2 regions of the Peribacillus sedimenti genome follow, and region 1 is predicted to be linked to the other one. Evidence: a T-box and tRNA genes for the amino acid it is inferred to sense, from the RefSeq annotation. Region 1 holds a T-box; the other holds one or more tRNA genes.
What was found. A T-box is a leader RNA that pairs with one kind of tRNA and senses whether it is charged. The one in region 1 lies ahead of argS (arginine--tRNA ligase), so its partner is inferred to be a tRNA-Arg.
Positions count from the first base shown of each region.

Region 1 (9,709 bases):
TTTTGTATAATTAGTGAGTTGAGGGGTGAACTAATGCTACAATCAAAAACTCGTTGGCAGGTAGCTGCTGCTGATGAAGATGTTGTCGACCAATTAATCAATGAGCTTCATATTACACCTCTGGTTGCAAAACTATTGGCAAATCGCGGGCTGCGCACTCCTGAAGCAGCACGTTCCTTTTTATTAATAAATGAACAAGACTTCCATGATCCATTCCTATTAAAAGGAATGGATCTGGCAGTCGATAGGATAAAAGAGGCTATTCATAACAAAGAGAAGATCCGTATTTTTGGTGACTATGATGCTGACGGAGTAAGCAGTACAACAGTACTGATGGAAACTCTTCAAATGATGGGGGCGAATGTCGAGTTTTATATCCCTAATCGGTTCACTGAAGGGTATGGCCCTAATGAAGCAGCATTCAGGCTTGCGGCTCAAAATGATGTGAGGCTGCTGATAACCGTTGATACGGGAATTTCTGCCTTGAATGAAGCAAAGCTTGCGAGGGAGCTTGGCATGGATTATATCGTGACAGACCATCACGAGCCAGGGCCAGAGCTGCCGGATGCATTGGCTATCATACATCCAAAGCTGGAAGGCAATACATATCCATTTAAGGATTTGGCGGGTGTGGGAGTTGCTTTTAAACTGGCTCATGCCTTATTGGGTTATGTACCTGAGAAAATGCTGGAGATAGCTGCGATAGGGACGATAGCAGACTTGGTCCCTTTGTATGGGGAAAACAGGCTGATTGCGGCAAAAGGGATCAGCATGCTCAGAAAAACGAGCCGCCCTGGCATATTGGCATTAATTAAAAAGGCCGGGCTGCAACAGCAGGCATTGGATGAAGAATCAGTCGGCTTCAGTATGGCACCAAGAATCAATGCAGCAGGAAGACTGGATACGGCTGACCCGGCTGTTGAGCTTTTAATGGCACAAGATATGCATACAGCGGAAATGCTTGCCGCTGAAATTGACGCATTAAATAAAGAAAGGCAGGAGATTGTTGCTGAAATTTCAGAAGCGGCAATCAAGGAAGTAGAAGCCAATTTCCCTCTTAGTGAAAATAGCGTCATCGTTGTAGGTAAGGAAGGCTGGAATGCCGGTGTGATTGGTATTGTGGCTTCCAGGCTGGTAGAACGTTTTTATAGACCGACCATTGTATTGAGCTATGATCCTGTTAAAGGGCTGGCAAAAGGTTCTGCCAGGAGCATTGCAGGATTTGATTTATACAAGAATTTATCCGAGTGCCGTGACATTTTGCCTCATTTTGGCGGGCATCCGATGGCGGCAGGGATGACTCTGAAAATAGAGGATGTTGGGCAGCTTCGGGAACGATTGCATGCATTGGCAAATGAACAGCTTACCGCCGAGGATTTCATTCCAGTGACAAAGCTGGACGGCGTAACCAGCATTCAGGATATATCAGTGAAAACCATTGAAGAGATGGCCATGCTCGCTCCATTCGGCATGAACAATCCAAAGCCGAAGATTCTTGTGGAAGAAGCAGCAGTTGCCTCAATCCGAAAGATAGGATCAAACCAAAACCACCTCAAACTTCAGCTAGGTGATTCAAATGCTTCACTGGATGGGGTAGGCTTTGGCATCGGACATTTGTATGAACAGATTTCTCCGATTTCCACCATCTCTGTTGTTGGGGAACTTTCCATAAATGAATGGAATAATATGAGGAAACCGCAGATTTTTGTTCAGGATGTAGCCGTCACCCACTGGCAGCTTTTTGACTATCGAGGCATAGACAGGGTACAGCATTGGCTTCCCAATGTTCCGGCGGACAATGCCAGGATTATCGTTTTCTCCAAAGAATCTCTTAATCGTTTCCCATTTCTGAATGAAAACCGCAATGTTACCCATATCAAGAATATTGCCGAAGCTGAAAATATCGAGGTGAACGGCAAGAGTATTGTTCTTTTGGACATGCCGGGCAGTAAAGAAATACTGGAGGCTGTCTTTAAAAATAAGCAGCCAGCAAGAATTTATACCCATTTTTACCAGCAGCAGGAACACTTTTTCAGTACTTTGCCAACCAGGGAGCATTTTAAATGGTTCTATTCATATTTGGCAAAGAAAGGACCGGTCGATATTAAGCGTGATGGGAATGATATAGCTAAATACCGTGGCTGGTCCCGTGATACAATTGATTTTATCTCAAAGGTGTTTTTTGAATTGGATTTTGTTACAATAGACAATGGATTAATGAGGCTAAATAAGAATACCGATAAACGTGATTTAAGCGATGCTCCATCATTTAAGCGCAAACAGCAGCAAATTGAGCTGGACAAAGAATTGCTCTACAGCTCTTATGCTCAGTTATTTGAGTGGTTTGATCATTTAGTACGTGAGGTTCCAAGCCTCGAGGAGGAAACAGCGCAATGGACTTGAAAAAGTATATAACAATTGTCGAGGATTGGCCTAAACCCGGCATTAGATTTAAGGATATCTCTACATTAATGGCTGACGGAGATGCATATCGTTATGCAACCGACCAAATTGTGACATATGCCCGTGAAAAACAAATCGATATTGTGGTAGGCCCTGAAGCACGCGGCTTTATCATAGGCTGCCCTGTCGCCTATTCCCTTGGTGTTGGCTTTGCACCAGTCAGGAAGGAAGGAAAGCTTCCACGCGAAACGATTAAGGTACAGTATGGATTAGAATATGGGAAAGATGTTCTAACCCTTCATAAGGATGCCATCAAGCCTGGACAGCGCGTATTGATTACTGATGACCTGCTTGCGACAGGCGGGACAATAGAAGCGACTATTAAATTAGTTGAACAGCTTGGCGGTGTTGTCGCAGGTATTGCGTTTTTAATTGAACTTTCATATTTGGAAGGCCGAGATAAGCTTGATGGATACGATGTCCTGACACTTATGAACTTCGGTGATGTCGAACAAAACTAATTATTAATTACAGGAGGCCTGTTTTTGAATCAGGCCTCTTTTTTCGTTTTTGAGAATAGAAGGCTACATTTGCTCTGGAGCCTTAATTCCTAAAAGGCGCAGGCCTTCTTTTAATACTATTGCTGTTGCTTGAACAAGTGCGAGCCTTGAAACAAGTGCATTATTTTCTTCAAGTATGCGTACGTTTCCGTAAAAGCTGTTGAAAGCCTTGGCGAGTTCTATAAGGTACTTGGCAATTACAGATGGCTCGAGAAGCGTATAGGCTTTTTCAATAGCATGTGGAAAAACAGCGAGTCTTTTTATGACCGCCCAGCTATGCTGGTCATCCAATCGGTACAACTGCCCGGTTTCCAGAAGGACTCTGGATTTGAAAAGTAAAGAGCATGCCCGTGCGTGCGTGTATTGAAGGTATGGCCCTGTTTCTCCTTCAAATTTCAGCATTTCCTCAAGGGAAAATTCAATGTTGTTCATTCTGTCATTCCTTAAGTCGTGGAAGATGACCGCTCCAACACCAACTTCCCTTGCTATTTGTTCTTTATTGTCCAGGTGCGGATTTTTTTCAGTAATATTTTTGTTTGCCAAGCTGATCGACTGCTCCAGCACTTCTTCCAGTAATACCACTTTGCCTTTTCTTGTCGACATCTTCTTTCCATCTTTTAAGATCATGCCAAAAGGCAGGTGGATCAGATCGTCTGCCCAGCTGTAACCAAGCTTACTCAGAACCATCTTAAGTTGCCTAAAATGAAGCGACTGCTCGTTTCCTACAACATATATAGTCTTATCAAATTTATATGTTCTGTAACGAAATATCGAAGCAGCCAAATCCCTTGTCACATACAATGTAGCTCCATCTGTTTTTCTGATCAGGGAAGGAGGGAGACCGTGCTCATCCAGCTTTACGACCATTGCTCCGCCATCTTCTTCAAGCAGGCCGGCTTTTTCGATTATGTCGACTACTTCTGCCATCTTATCATTGTAGAAAGCTTCCCCCTTATATGAATCAAAAGAAACATCCAGAAGGGCATAAATTTTATTGAATTCCTTCAAAGATTCATCTCTGAACCATTTCCAAAGATAGAGAGCTTCCTCATCTCCTGCTTCAAGTTTCTTAAACCAGGCTCGCCCTTGCTCCTCAAGTGAAGGGTTCAATTCGGCCTGCTGATGGAATTTTATATATAATGCAAACAATTCGCGTATAGGATTTTCCCTGACGCTTGTCTTGCTACCCCATGCTTTGTAGGCTGTGATTAATTTGCCGAATTGAGTGCCCCAGTCTCCCAGGTGGTTAATCCTGATCACGTCAAATCCGCATTTCCTCAATATATTGGCAATAGAATTTCCAATGACGGTGGAACGAAGATGCCCCATGGAAAAAGGCTTTGCAATATTTGGGGAAGACATATCGATGGGAACCTTTTTCCCCAGGCCAAAGCTATGGTCTCCAAAACCGCTTGCCTGTTCCAAAATGGAAGTAAGTACTTCCTGGCTCACTTTTTGCTTATTTAAGAAAAAATTCAGATAGGGCCCGGTTGCTCTCACTTTTTCGAACTGGCTGCCGGCGAGCTGGGGTTCAAGATTTGCGGCAATCAGTACGGGTGAATCCTTCTGCATTTTTGCCAGCGTGAAACAAGGGAAAGCTATGTCTCCATTGCCTGGATGCTTTGGAGTCTCCAGAAGGTCAAACAATTGCTGTTCAGTTAAACCGGTATTCAGTTTAGCCTTCAGATGCTTAGCAACAACCTTTTTAAAATCCATTATTTTTCGCCTCCTAAATAAAAAAATCCCGTCTCTTATGAAAAGAGACGAGATTGTTCCCGCGGTGCCACTCTATTTGTTCAATTGAACCACTTTGTTTGTTAACGAGGACATACCCCGGCCATTCTGCGGCGTTTCAGAAGTGCGCTTCACCAATTTGTCAGCATCGGGCTCACACCTTCCCCGACTCGCTTGTCCCTCCATAAAAGGCTACTTTCTTCATCATCAACATAATATTAAGTTTGAAAATGATTATAGCTATTCATTTTTTATTTATCAATCTGAAAAAATCGAGCTTATTCGACAATTGCTATTTTTTCGCTTTCATTGGGTTTTTATGAATATTGGAAATAAGAAATCCTAGCATAACTCTTTACATCCATTGCTTTTTTCTCGATAATAGAAACAATAATGTTTTTTTTGTAACATTTAGCCTAATAATGTGGAAAAATTCATTGAACCATAGATTCTACTGTTTGAGAGCTGGAGGCGAAGAAAGGCATCCAGCTGTATATAATATAATCGGATATTACCGGCAGTCCCTTCCTCAAATGGGGTTGGACGGGTAAGGTGAATAAAAAGGTGATTTCATGGCAAATGAACAAATCTTATCAGCGGAACAGGTGGTTGAAAAGGCTAAGTCGTATCTCCAACCCCAGGACGCTGAATTTATTTATAAAGCGTATAAATTCGCAGAGCATGCGCACAGGGAGCAATTCCGTAAATCGGGGGAACCGTATATCATCCATCCGATCCAGGTTGCAGGTATTCTTTGCGATCTGGAAATGGATGCGGCTACTGTGGCAGCAGGGTTTCTTCATGATGTAGTAGAAGACACGGATGTTACTCTTAATGACATTGCCCAAGCATTTAATGATGAGGTGGCAATGCTAGTTGACGGAGTAACAAAGCTTGGAAAAATCAAATATAAATCACAGGAAGAGCAGCAGGCAGAAAATCATAGGAAAATGTTTGTAGCCATGGCACAGGATATCCGTGTCATTTTGATTAAACTCGCTGACCGCCTTCATAATATGAGGACACTAAAACACCTGCCCCAGGAAAAGCAAAGAAGGATATCCAACGAAACACTGGAGATTTTTGCACCGCTTGCCCATCGCCTTGGGATCAGCAAGATCAAGTGGGAGCTGGAAGATACAGCACTCCGTTACCTGAACCCGCAGCAATATTACAGAATTGTCAACCTGATGAAGAAAAAGCGGGCAGAACGCGAGCAGTACTTGGTTGAGGTGATAGATGAAGTACGGGAACGGGTGGCCGAAGTTAATATCAAAGCAGACATTTCAGGACGCCCCAAGCATATTTATAGCATCTATCGGAAGATGGCGCTTCAAAATAAGCAATTCAGTGAAATATATGATTTGCTTGCTGTCCGTGTTGTCGTAAACAGTATTAAGGATTGCTATGCAGTGCTGGGAATCATTCATACGGCATGGAAGCCGATGCCTGGACGGTTTAAGGATTACATTGCTATGCCCAAGCCTAATATGTATCAATCGCTCCACACCACGGTCATTGGTCCGAAAGGGGATCCGCTGGAAGTACAGATACGTACTACTGAGATGCACAGGATTGCGGAATTTGGTATCGCAGCTCACTGGGCTTATAAAGAAGGTGCAGATCCCAATGAAACCAACTCCCTTGAAGATAAGCTTACCTGGTTCCGGGAAATACTGGAGTTTCAGGACGATGCAACCAACGCTGAAGAGTTTATGGAAAGTCTTAAGATCGATCTGTTCTCTGATATGGTATTCATTTTTACACCTAAAGGCGATGTCATTGAACTGCCTGCAGGGTCCAATCCCATTGATTTTGCCTACCGCATCCATTCCGAAATCGGCAACAAGACAATCGGAGCCAAAGTGAACGGAAAAATGGTCACTCTTGATTATAAGCTTAAGACAGGCGATATCATTGAGATTTTAACGTCTAAGCACTCTTACGGCCCAAGCCATGACTGGCTGAAGATGACACAGACCTCCCAGGCGAAAAATAAAATCAGGCAGTTTTTCAAAAAACAACGCCGGGATGAAAATGTTATAAAAGGCAAAGAACTGGTTGAAAAAGAAATCAAGAACTTGGATTTTGACCTGAAGGAAATCCTTACTGCGGACAACATTAAGCGTGTACTGGAAAAATTCAACTTTTCAAATGAAGAGGACATGTATGCAGCAGTCGGATACAATGGCATAACAGCAGCGCAGGTAGCAAACAGGCTGACAGACAAGCATCGCAAGAAGAAGGAGCTGGAACAGCAGCCGGATATTTCCGACGCAGTTTCGGAGCTTAAGTCATTCCATACTGTCAAGAAACGGGAGTCCGGTGTTCGGGTACAGGGCATTGACAATCTTCTGATCCGTTTGTCCAGATGCTGTAATCCGGTACCAGGTGACGATATCGTTGGTTTTATAACCAAAGGACGCGGAGTTTCTGTCCATAGAGTAGACTGCCCGAATATTGAAGGGGATGAAAATGAAAACCGTCTGATCCCGGTCGAATGGGAAACCAGCCTCAATGACCGGAAGGAATACAATGTCGATATTGAAATAAGCGGGTACGATCGGAGAGGCCTTTTGAATGAGGTATTACAAGCGGTAAATGAAACGAAAACGAATATATCCGCCGTCTCAGGAAAATCGGACCGCAATAAGGTTGCTACCATCAATATGTCAATCTCAATTAACAATATCAGTCATCTGCAAAAAGTGGTGGAACGAATCAAGCAGATTTCCGATATCTATTCTGTTAGAAGAATCATGAATTAAGGGAGTACTTGCATGAAAGTCGTAGTTCAGCGTTCAGGAGAAGCCTTTGTTACAGTGAATGGCAAAACAGTCGGAGAGATTGACAGAGGACTGGTTTTATTGGTTGGAATCACCCATGGCGATACCCTGGACGATGCCAAATATATAGCTGACAAGATTGTCAACTTGCGGATTTTTGAGGATGAGGACGAAAAGATGAACTATTCCTTGCTGGATGCAGGGGGCTCTATCCTGTCCGTTTCACAATTCACTCTTTACGGCGATACCCGTAAAGGCAGAAGGCCGAATTTTATGGAAGCCGCCAGGCCGGAATTGGCCAACCCATTATATGAAGCCTTAAATGACGAGTTTCGCAAGTTAGGCATAAAGGTGGCAACAGGGATATTTGGTGCCATGATGAAGGTTCATATAACTAATGACGGTCCGGTGACGCTGATCGTGGAAAGTAAAGAGAAAAAATAAACGAAAAAACCTTGTCGTTGCTGGCAAGGTTTTTTCGCGTGTGGCGAAAATGGATGCCCATTTCCACGACTACCTGAAATAGTCAAGCAATCCATCGAAAATCGCGCTTGAAACCGTCTCTTGATATTCACTGGAGGTAACTTTCAGCTCTTCGGCAGGATTGCTTAAGTACCCTAGTTCGATGATTGTCGCTGCCTTTTGATTTTCCCGGATGACATGGAAGTCGCCGAAGCGGGTGCCGCGGTCATTCATCTCAACCTCTCTGTTTAAAGAGCTGTTTATCACTTCGGCCAGCTCCTTTTGATACGAATGGTAATAATAGGATGTTACACCGCTGGCATATTCATTCCCGGAGCTATCATAATGAAGGCTGATAAACGCATCGGCATTATGCATATGTGATGTTCTTACCCTTCCCGGCAAAGATATATAAGTATCTTCACTCCTTGTTAGAATGACCTTTGCCCCTGCAGATTCCAGCTTTTTCTTGACAAGCAAAGCTGATTCGAGAGTAAGCGCCTTTTCGATGGTACCTCCAAATCCGGTCGTGCCTCTGTCCCTTCCGCCATGGCCTGGGTCTAAAACGATTAATTTATCTGACAGCATACCATGCTTTTCAATTTTGGGAGCATTGCCGTCGATTGAGACCACCCATCCTGCCACATAGGCAGCCATTCCGCCTTCCAGTTGTATTTTATACCACTCATCTTCCATTGATAGAATGGGATAACTCTCACCGGGCTGGGTTCTGGCTACAATGGCTGAGTGGACATCAGGCCTGCTTCTTATGTTGGTTTCTTTATACAAAATTATCGCTTTGCTGCTTTTAAACTGCTTCCCTTCATTTTTTTCTATCTCTTTTTTTCCTGTTTCAGATTCGTTTTTATCAAGCTTGTCCAGGCTTAGATACTTTTCTTGAATCCATCCAGTTTGACCTTTGAAATTGATTTTTGCCCATTCATGCTTGAACAGTTGAATCTTTACCGGAGTATTCTTTGCTAATCGGCCCAATACGGCACTGTTTATAGTGGAATCGGCCCTCACATTTGTGATGCCGGGGGTGGTCCAGCCTTCAGCAGTGTTTTCAGTGGAAGGCTTATCTTGCTGAATGAGCCAATCGGCAACCCACCCCTTATTTCCTGATCCCGTCTGAATATATACCCATTGATCTTTTTCTTGGAGAATGGTATATTTTTCGCCTTTTGAAGCTTGAACGGTGATGGGGAATTGCATTCCAGGCCCTTCTCTTACATTTACCATATTCCCATTAATGTAGAAATCTTCCGCTTGGGCTGCCCTTATGTTCCCTCCGTGGCAGAAGGGACAAACGATAAGAATAGAACTTAAAGCCAATGCTTTTTTTAGCTTCTTCAAAAAACATCTCTCCCTATAGGATGTTCCATATACGGGGACCAAAGGTATAAGTTTAGACTGATTCTCACAAATGTTCTGGAAGTAAATGTTAGAAGTGATAAATTCTATCTTTTGAAAAAAACTCCTGTTAAAAATGAAAACTTTCTCCCTGTAAAGGAAAGAATAACTGTGAGGCTCTAAATAACTTGGGCTTCTTTAGAAGTATGTAAGGGGGTAAGAATATGAGATACAGTGAAAAGGGGCATGCCAGCATAACCCCAGTAAATCAACTGATGGGGGTAGACTTTCAAAATCCTATCCAAAGGGAGGAGAACGATCCTTCCGTGGAGCTGGCTTCTGAATTTGGCTTGAATTTAAGGGAAGTTAATAGGCTGAAAAAGCACCTGGGCCGGTCATAGGCTGAAATCC
Region 1 covers NZ_CP143547.1:3,984,364-3,994,072, reverse strand. Annotated here, with positions in the region: gene recJ (single-stranded-DNA-specific exonuclease RecJ) at 34-2,403, shown strand; gene V1500_RS19640 (adenine phosphoribosyltransferase) at 2,394-2,924, shown strand; gene argS (arginine--tRNA ligase) at 2,988-4,679, opposite strand; T-box leader at 4,720-4,914, opposite strand; gene V1500_RS19630 (RelA/SpoT family protein) at 5,270-7,465, shown strand; gene dtd (D-aminoacyl-tRNA deacylase) at 7,478-7,927, shown strand; gene V1500_RS19620 (N-acetylmuramoyl-L-alanine amidase) at 7,997-9,301, opposite strand; gene V1500_RS19615 (hypothetical protein) at 9,523-9,699, shown strand.

Region 2 (9,709 bases), 1.8 Mb from region 1:
CTGCTAATGCAGCGATGGTATTGTATTTATTTCTGGAACTGAAAAATTTCCCGCGTCTTTCCTCAGGCACCAAATCCCCTATCATGGACTGCCAGGATAGGTTGGATAATGCGCCCGGAAAATTTAAAATGGCTATTAAGAAAACAAGAATCCAGGCAGCATATCCAGTTTGAAAGAACATTGGGATAAATAGTATTAACATGAATAAAAATCTAGTGGCAAAGGTAGAGGCAACAGCAAAATTCTTTTTGCTTTTGGATTTATTTAACCATATGGCACCTGGAATCAACGCCAGCATGCCGATGATGGAAGGCAATGAAGTAATCAGACCCATTTGATTATTGGAAGCTCCAAGGACAGTCATTGCAAACAAAGGAATATATCCATTGACCATATTAACCGAAACAGTAGAGGCAACACCGTTATAGATGCTTAACTTTTCATTTTTTGTAAAACCCAATTAATGTCTTTCTCCTTTATTAATAATATTTTGTCATTAATTTTCTTTGACTTGAGCAAACCATGGCCCAGAAATTCCACGAGCCGAATTGCATTGTATAATGGCGCTTCTCCTATGACAAGAGTCCTTATAAAAAACACTCCTTTTGGCATACCTTCTCAATTAAGAACAAAAGTCATTTAGGCAGACATATTAAGAATAGAATAATATTGCATGGTTTTTCTAACGCTATTATGCACAAAGCCCCTTTTGTTACAATCTCGTTCTAAATAACTAATTTTGCTGCAAGTAATTCTGTTAACAAAAATATTTTTTAGTCTTATGCTATACTTTATAAATAACTTAACAGAATCAGGTGAATATTTAATGTACGTAGGAGCACTGCCAGAACACATTTCACTTCTTGCTGCTTTGGATAGTATCGGCGAAAACGTGATCATAGCTGATGAAAGCTATAATGTAGCCTGGATGAATTCCAGCGCCGCTTCCCTTTTTCAAAAAATCGCACCCCTATATGGATATTCAAAAGTGCATGAACTAATCGGATTGAATATGGGCAAATTTCATAAAAACCCATCCTATCAAGAAAATATAATGGGTAAACTCTCCAGATACCATCGGGCCCGGATTAATATTAAGGACCGTTTTTTAGCCGATATTGTTATTACCCCTATAAAAGATACAAATGAAAAAGTGGTTGGATATGTAGTTATGCTTATGGATGTCACGAGCAAGGCGGAAGAGGAAAAGAAAAAAGACCGGCTAATAAGCACATTATCTGTACCAATTTTAAACATTTGGAAGAAAACTATTGCGGTTCCTCTTATCGGGGAGTTTGATATCGAACGAGCAAATAAATCTCTAACTTCTATCGTTACAGAGTGTGCCTCTGCTCATATTGAATATGCCTTAGTGGATGTAAGCGGTATTGCTACATATGACGACATAGTAGGTAATCATATCCAGTCATTATATAATACACTGTTGCTTATCGGCACTAATTGCATTATCGTTGGAATTACAGCTGAGTTAGCTATGTCTATACAGAGCCTAAGTATTAAAATTCCAACGTTTGGAACAGCCTATGCGGGACTTCAATACATAATAAGCCAGCAACAACAATAGAGCCGACAAAGCTGTCGGCTCTTCTTTTACATAACTATTTATATTATTTGTGACGTGCTACTTACTCAGTAATTGAAGGTCTGACAACGCTTGCTCCAGATTCGCCTTAATGGGCACATTTGTAAAATCCAGACCAAGACTTACTACTGTTTGGGCAATTTCAGGACGAATCCCTGATAGTATTGTCTTCACTCCAATCAATTCCAGAGCCCCAATGACTTTAAAAATTTGATCTGCAACCATCGTGTCCACCATAACCACACCAGACAAATCCAAAACTAAAACTTGTAAATTAAGTTTAACTGACTCTCTAAGTGTCTCCTCCATCAACAACCTGGCTCTTTCAGTATCCACATTTCCAATCAAAGGCAGTACGGCTATTCCCTTTGATAGAGGGACTACTGGAACGGATAATTCGAGGAATGCAGTTTTAGCTGCTTCCAAATTCTTTTTGTAGAAATGGACATATGTCAAACTAAAACAGTATACAGCGTGATCGATTAAGGGATCAATGATTCGAGCGGCAGCAAAAACTGTTTTTACCGACATTTCATGTTGGATTACATTCTCCTCAATTACTTCACTGATCAATGACCGATAATAAGAAGTATCCTTTAAGGCTTCATCCAGAGGCACGCCTATACTATGAGAGAATTCACCTGTTTCTTTTCCCCATTCTTCTATTTGTTTATAAGCCTTTTGCTTATCCACTCCATGAACCAGGACATCTCCAAATAATGCTACGAAATTTGCTCGTATTTCTATAATTTCTTCTTCTTTCGGTCTTAATTTAGAAATTAGAAGTCTCTGCTCTTCACTTGCCTCGGATAATCTGATTTCATGTACTTTTGATGCTATTTCATACTTTTTATCCAGAATTTTTTGACCTAGAAAGTATAATTCATTTTCCATGTATTCCTCCGAATTTATTATCTTTTTAGACATTATTCTACTCTTCTATTTTACTTCGATGGTGACTTTTCTTCAAATTTTAGTCATATTTTACGTTGTACATCTGAAATAAGTATGGTTTTCTTATATTTAGATACATTACTGCGAAAATAAGGACATATTATTTTTCACCTTCGAATTTGTCGGCTCCTCCTCTATTATTTAATTTGATTAATATTTACTTTTTTAGTTATTATAAAAAGGATAAACTTGCAATTTTATAATTATTTTTAAGCGATTTAACATTTAACATTTTTTATTTTGTAATGAGGATGTGGACAACATGTCATCTTTGGCGAAAGTGATCGATTATATAATCGAGAATAAAAAAGACCTGGCAGATCATCTTGTCAACGATATTGTTGAAAAATTAGGCATTAATATTTCCGAAGAGGAAATTGCCAGTGCAAAGAATATGTATGAAGAATTTCTAGATTTCCTATCTCAATCCATTGAATGTGATGAAGGAAGTGTGCCAGACGAGCTGGTGGAATGGAGCAGAATGAATGGAGAACGCGCTGCTTCCCAGAACGCCAGGATTTCCGATATATTTATAAGATACCCTGACACACGTATCGTGTTTGCAGATTATTTTTTAAAAATTTGTCTTGACCACCATTTAACAGTAAATGAATATGCAGCTTTTACGAAACGGATCAATCAGATGCTGGACATAAGCATCAACGAAACGGTTTATGCATTTGAGAGAAGCACCGACAAAATTATAAAAGAAGCACAAAGTGAAATAAATAAACTGGCTTCTCCTGTTGTTCCTATTCAAAAAGGACTTGCCGTGCTGCCTTTGATAGGTTCAATAGACTCTGATAGAGCAGAGCATCTACTTAACAATGTAGTGCCAAAGCTTCCTGGTTATGACCTAGAAAGCCTTATAATAGATTTTTCTGGTATTGTTACAATAAATGCTGATGTAGCCAATCATATTTTCAGAATTCATGATGTACTCCGATTGTTGGGCATTTCGGTTATGTTTACCGGTATTCGGGCCGAATTAGCCGCAAAGGTAGTCGGCGGAGGCATAGATTTTTCAACTTATAATATGTATACAAATGTAAGACAAGCCATCGAGCAAATGAAATAATTCATTACCATATGTAAAACAAGTCCAGAATACCGTCTGGGCTTATTTTACTATATCCCTCTTCCGAATTTACGACACTTAACTACCGCTTATGTTTTAAGAAATGTTTAGCTAAATAACATGTAAGAAACAGCTATTGACGAACCCATAAATACCGAGTAATATAATTAACGTTATTGTTGCGCAGTGCATCAAACAAATATGAATTCAAAAAAGAAGAAAAAAGAAAAACTTCGTGGAAGTTGACAACCGTGATTCGTTATGTTATTATAATTTTTGTACGAAAAACACCTTCTATGGAGGATTAGCTCAGCTGGGAGAGCACCTGCCTTACAAGCAGGGGGTCGGCGGTTCGATCCCGTCATCCTCCACCATATTTTTCACGGTGTAGCTCTATTGGTAGAGCTACTCACTAGTAATCAGTGGGTTGAGGGTTCAAGTCCTCTTGCCGGCACCATTTTTAACTCAGTCGGTAGAGCATCTGACTTTTAATCAGAGGGGTCTAATGTTCGAGTCCTTCATGGCTCACCATTTTATGCGGCTGTGGCGGAACTGGCAGACACACAGGACTTACAATTCTGCAGCAGGTGACTACCGTACCGATTCGATTACGGTCCTCGGCACCATTTACTTCATAAGCGCCCGTAGCTCAATTGGATAGAGCGTCTGACTACGGATCAGAAGGTTATGGGTTCGACTCCTTTCGGGCGCGCCATTATTACGGGAAGTAGCTCAGCTTGGTAGAGCACTTGGTTTGGGACCAAGGGGTCGCAGGTTCGAATCCTGTCTTCCCGACCATTAATTCTAATTAAACTGTTTTTTGGTTAGTTCATCTGTTATGGCGATTTGGGGCCTTAGCTCAGCTGGGAGAGCGCCTGCCTTGCACGCAGGAGGTCAGCGGTTCGATCCCGCTAGGCTCCACCATTTTTGTAAAAATATAATATGATGGCGGCGTAGCTCAGCTGGCTAGAGCGTACGGTTCATACCCGTGAGGTCGGGGGTTCGATCCCCTCTGCCGCTACCATCTTCTAAAAATTTTGTGGATCTTTAGCTCAGCTGGTTAGAGCAACGAGCAAAGCTCCAACGAACTTGATTCAAGTAGTACCCATTGAGTTGCTGCTAGATTCTGTATTTTGAGATGGGGACAGACAGTTCTATTATTTTTTAACTTGAACGTGGACCTTTAGCTCAGCTGGTTAGAGCAGACGGCTCATAACCGTCCGGTCGTAGGTTCGAGTCCTACAAGGTCCACCATTCATTTGGAGGTATACCCAAGTCCGGCTGAAGGGATCGGTCTTGAAAACCGACAGGGGTGTAAAAGCCCGCGGGGGTTCGAATCCCTCTACCTCCTCCATTTACAAATTAAAATTTGTATCATTTCTACTATCGCGGGGTGGAGCAACGAGCGTTCCTTCATTGAATAACTGCGAGTTGTACGGATTGAGCCGCTGCTTGGTTTCGCTTACTGAAATCCGGACAGTCTAAAGTGCACTTAGTGCATAATAAAAATTGTATCATTTCTACTATCGCGGGGTGGAGCAACGAGCTTCCTTCATTGATTAACTGCGAGTTGTACGTATTGAGCCCGCTGCTTGGTATAGCTTACTGAAATCCGGACAGTCTAGAGTGCACTTAGTGCATATATTAAAATTACATCATTCATATTATCGCGGGGTGGAGCAGTCTGGTAGCTCGTCGGGCTCATAACCCGAAGGTCGCAGGTTCAAATCCTGTCCCCGCAATTTGGTCCCGTGGTGTAGCGGTTAACATGCCTGCCTGTCACGCAGGAGATCGCGGGTTCGATTCCCGTCGGGACCGCCATTATTTTTTTATTTTATGGAGGGGTAGCGAAGTGGCTAAACGCGGCGGACTGTAAATCCGCTCCTTCAGGGTTCGGCGGTTCGAATCCGTCCCCCTCCACCAGCCAATTAAGAATATTGGCGGCTGTGGCGAAGTGGTTAACGCATCGGATTGTGGTTCCGACATTCGTGGGTTCGATTCCCATCAGCCGCCCCACGCGGGTGTAGTTTAATGGTAAAACCTCAGCCTTCCAAGCTGATGTCGTGAGTTCGATTCTCATCACCCGCTCCAAATGGGCCTATAGCTCAGCTGGTTAGAGCGCACGCCTGATAAGCGTGAGGTCGATGGTTCGAGTCCATTTAGGCCCACCATAGATGGTAAATTCTTTTGTTCCGCAGTAGCTCAGTGGTAGAGCATTCGGCTGTTAACCGAACGGTCGTAGGTTCGAGTCCTACCTGCGGAGCCATGGGCCCGTTGGTCAAGCGGTTAAGACACCGCCCTTTCACGGCGGTAACACGGGTTCGAATCCCGTACGGGTCATCCTTATATATAGAAAAAAGAACTGCTGTGAAATGCACCCTGAACCTTTAGACACAGTCTAAAGGTTCAGGGTGCTTTCTTTTGGCTAAATTTTCATTAAAGAGCTTTGATAAACGCCGTTAAACCTGCAGGAGAGATCAGTGTACATAGAAGCTTTAATATTGGACAACAAACCGATATTAAGGCAAAAATAAAAGGCATGAGTCCGGTTCAATGCCCTACTCATGCCCAAGCTGCTTTGGGGCACTTCACTTTGCAGCACTAATTATAGTCTATTCATGTTTATTTTAAAGCCACTGTACACATACTGAAAAAAAGGAGGGATACAGTATGCCAAATAAGAGCAATTCCCCCTTGGAAATGCAAAGAATTGGGAGAAAAAAAGAAGAATCTGATAATTCATCTGGTCACAACCGTTCCTATTCTGAAGAACAAAATGAACGGTACAACAAAAATAACAATAACAGTGGCTGCGGAAGGTTGTAATAACATCAACTTGAAAAATGGAGGCAGAGCCTGAGGTGTTTTATCATGCCTTCCGCGATTTTTGAACTAAACCTCATTCTTACTGTCCCAGTATTTATATATTATTTCCTGGAAGATTTTATTCAAATCTTTTTTTGATTGTTCATTGAGCCACTCACATTGGTCTATAGGCAAATTTAATTTTAAATTGATTTTTTGATTTGGCATCTCAACTTTTCTTATATCCCCTATCGTAATTCCTTCCTCTAAATTTAGAGCGAAATGTTCATTCTCATTAAACTTGGGTAAATTGTGAAAATCTGCGATGTCATCCAGCGGACAATATAAATTCAGTTGTGGCAATCCGCCTGAAAAACGTTTAACATGCATGATATTGTCAATAATTCTTCCGTCTTCTAATTCAATTTCCAAAAACAAGTTTTCTTCTTCTCCATATTTTGCCTTAACGATCTCACTTACGATTAGGTCCAATTCTAAGGTGACCCCAGTGCTTGATTCATAAATATAGATTGCACTATTAAAAACGTGGATATCAGCACCATCAATTTTTACAGACTTCACCATTACCATGAAACAACATTCTCCTTCTCTTATTATATGAGGAGGCTTTTTTACATCTTTCCATTTTTTCCGAACCCTTCCTTTTTTTCGAAAATACCTGTTCGTAAAAATCCGATTATATTAATGAATTATAAATTGGCTTCCAACCTGTATCAATAAAAAATTTCCCAAGATGCGAACCTCTGCGTTATTGCTTTTGCTTATTTATTTTAAAGATAGAGACAGAAAGAAAATTTAAAAGATAAGATCAGCACAAGAATGTTTCTTCATCTAGTAGCAAACCTACAATATTAGCACGCAATTCTAAATACCATTCACTAAATAAAAAAGGGAGCATTTCTGCTCCCTCTGCTTGTTATTGAGAAACTTTGATTGAGTTAATTCCAGCACCCTGTCTCATGTTTAGAGCATGCTCTAAGCCATCTGTTACTTTTCCAAAAACGGTGTGCACCCCATTGAGATGAGGCTGTGGTTCATGAACGATAAAGAATTGGCTTCCTCCAGTATCTCTGCCTGCATGTGCCATCGATAAAGAACCAGCTTCGTGTTTATGCGGATTTCCTTCTGTCTCACATTTAATTGTATATCCCGGACCACCAGTACCGTTTCCATTTGGGCAGCCGCCTTGACTTACGAAACCAGGAATAACCCTATGAAAATTCAATCCATCATAAAAACCCTCATTAGCTAATTTTTCAAAGTTGGCAACTGTTCCTGGAGCTTCTTCTGGATATAGTTCAAAGTTAATCTTATTTCCATCTGTTAGTTCTATGTATCCTGTTTTTGCCATATTTAACAACTCCCTTTCTATTATCCTTTGTATTTTACCATACCCGGACAAAAAAGCAGAGTCAAAGGGCTCCATTTTTTATTCCCAGCACAGTCAATTTTATTTGGCTGCTTACTAGATAAATAGGCACTATTTGATCCTGGCTGACAGATGATCTCATTCGCTTTTTGTTCATCTATAAATCGAACGACGAAATCTCACATGCTCAAACAAAAAAAGAGCCTTACATGCTCCCTTTTAATGTATTTTGGGAGCGTTATAAAGACTCCCATAAATCGACTACGCTTATCTCTTCTTTTTCCTTCTTTACTTGCACCATTCTTCTGTCGATTTCCTGTACTTTCATTGTAAGACTGTTATACTCCCGATAAATGTCCACTATATCATCGGGCAGCGGCGAACCATAAGGGTAGTATGGTCTTCCGCTTTTGGTCCACACATCATAATCTTTTATAAAACCCGTTTGCTTTAATTTTACAAGTCCATCATGGGAAAAGATTACACCCAGTTTACCGCAAATATACCTCATCGCTTCATGAATACGTTCAACCGGCCTGTGCTCGTACGAATAAGAACTAAAATCACCCTTATCTTGTTGATGCCACCAAAATTCTTCTTTATCCATATGCTCGGCTACTACATTTTTGGCATTTTTTATTAGTGACCTTACTTCAGCTTTGAGGAGTTTTAATTTTTCAATCCCTAAGTTTTTTGCTAAATCCGATTTTCTGGCAATAAGAGCTATTGCTTCCTTATCGAACCAAACACTGCAGAAAGATGCTACTTCCTCAAGGAATTTATTTTTAATCCCATCCATTTCCAAAATAAGCTGATCCTTTTCATGGGTAAGCTCCTGGATTAAACCTTCAAAATCTTTAGCCACTATGCTCCCTCCATCTTGCCTTATGTTATATATATTATGCCGCAGTCAATACAATAGGCTTTTGTACTATATTATTAAGTTATGATATTGCATGAATAATATTGTCTGTCCAAAAACTCACGATGGAATTAACAGAAATTCAGGTTCGTTTTAGTAAAGGCAAATCAAAATAAAAAAGCTCTGTAATCGAGAGCTTTGTGAATGACTATTATGATTCTGGGGTTAATTGATGTTTCAGCTTCCAGTATTTAATCAGCATTGCAATCCTCCATGGTACAATCATGGAGAACGCCAGTAAGAAGAACATTCCGCTTAGTTCGCCTACATCAATATAAGTGCTGAAAATTAATTTAGCTATTATTCGTATGATTAATAATCCAATCAAAATATAAATAAATGCCTTAGATCTTTTTAGATAAATATGATCGTCCTTAATTTCAAAATTTGATGTCTTAATCAGCAATAAGGAAAAAAGGGCTCCTACGAAAACAGCCTCGAGTAATTCATTGGAAGAAACCTGAAAAACGGGAAATAAAAACATTAATGCACCTGTGCTCATAAATAAAGGCGGCAAGATGATTTTTTTTGTCGTAACCGGTCTTTTCGCTGCTTTCATCCTTATAGTAAATGCCATTAATGCCATTAAAATGGCTACAGCAGTTGATACATATATCATCCATCATCATCCTTTTTATATTCCATCCATACTATTATATACCTATGATTTACGATTTAAAAGTTCTTAAAACAAAAGAAAAACCGTCCAGAATCAATCCCGACGGTTTAATACAGAACCCTATTAATCGCTTCAGAGACCCGGTTTTCATCGAAAGGTTTTACAATGAAATCCTTTGCACCTGCTTCAATTGCCTCTACGACCATTTTTTGTTGGCCCATTGCAGAGCACATTATTACCTTAGCGTCAGGGAATTCAGACTTGATTTGTTTAACGGCGTCCAAACCACTCAAGACTGGCATAGTGATATCCATAGTCACTAAATCCGGCTGGATTTT
Region 2 covers NZ_CP143547.1:2,191,267-2,200,975, reverse strand. Annotated here, with positions in the region: gene V1500_RS10875 (MFS transporter) at 1-460, opposite strand, end outside; gene V1500_RS10870 (RsbR, positive regulator of sigma-B) at 827-1,585, shown strand; gene V1500_RS10865 (STAS domain-containing protein) at 1,643-2,497, opposite strand; gene V1500_RS10860 (STAS domain-containing protein) at 2,820-3,635, shown strand; tRNA gene V1500_RS10855 (tRNA-Val) at 3,934-4,009, shown strand; tRNA gene V1500_RS10850 (tRNA-Arg) at 4,274-4,350, shown strand; tRNA gene V1500_RS10845 (tRNA-Pro) at 4,357-4,433, shown strand; tRNA gene V1500_RS10840 (tRNA-Ala) at 4,484-4,559, shown strand; tRNA gene V1500_RS10835 (tRNA-Met) at 4,583-4,659, shown strand; tRNA gene V1500_RS10830 (tRNA-Ile) at 4,813-4,889, shown strand; tRNA gene V1500_RS10825 (tRNA-Ser) at 4,897-4,989, shown strand; tRNA gene V1500_RS10820 (tRNA-Met) at 5,304-5,377, shown strand; tRNA gene V1500_RS10815 (tRNA-Asp) at 5,381-5,456, shown strand; tRNA gene V1500_RS10810 (tRNA-Tyr) at 5,474-5,558, shown strand; tRNA gene V1500_RS10805 (tRNA-His) at 5,576-5,651, shown strand; tRNA gene V1500_RS10800 (tRNA-Gly) at 5,653-5,726, shown strand; tRNA gene V1500_RS10795 (tRNA-Ile) at 5,730-5,806, shown strand; tRNA gene V1500_RS10790 (tRNA-Asn) at 5,827-5,901, shown strand; tRNA gene V1500_RS10785 (tRNA-Glu) at 5,904-5,975, shown strand; gene V1500_RS10780 (hypothetical protein) at 6,306-6,461, shown strand; gene V1500_RS10775 (hypothetical protein) at 6,528-7,031, opposite strand; gene V1500_RS10770 (peptidylprolyl isomerase) at 7,378-7,812, opposite strand; gene V1500_RS10765 (hypothetical protein) at 8,069-8,695, opposite strand; gene V1500_RS10760 (CcdC family protein) at 8,904-9,371, opposite strand; gene V1500_RS10755 (response regulator) at 9,479-9,709, opposite strand, start outside.
Region 2: it encodes a tRNA-Arg, which carries the amino acid that the T-box ahead of argS (arginine--tRNA ligase) is inferred to sense. The anticodon was not compared.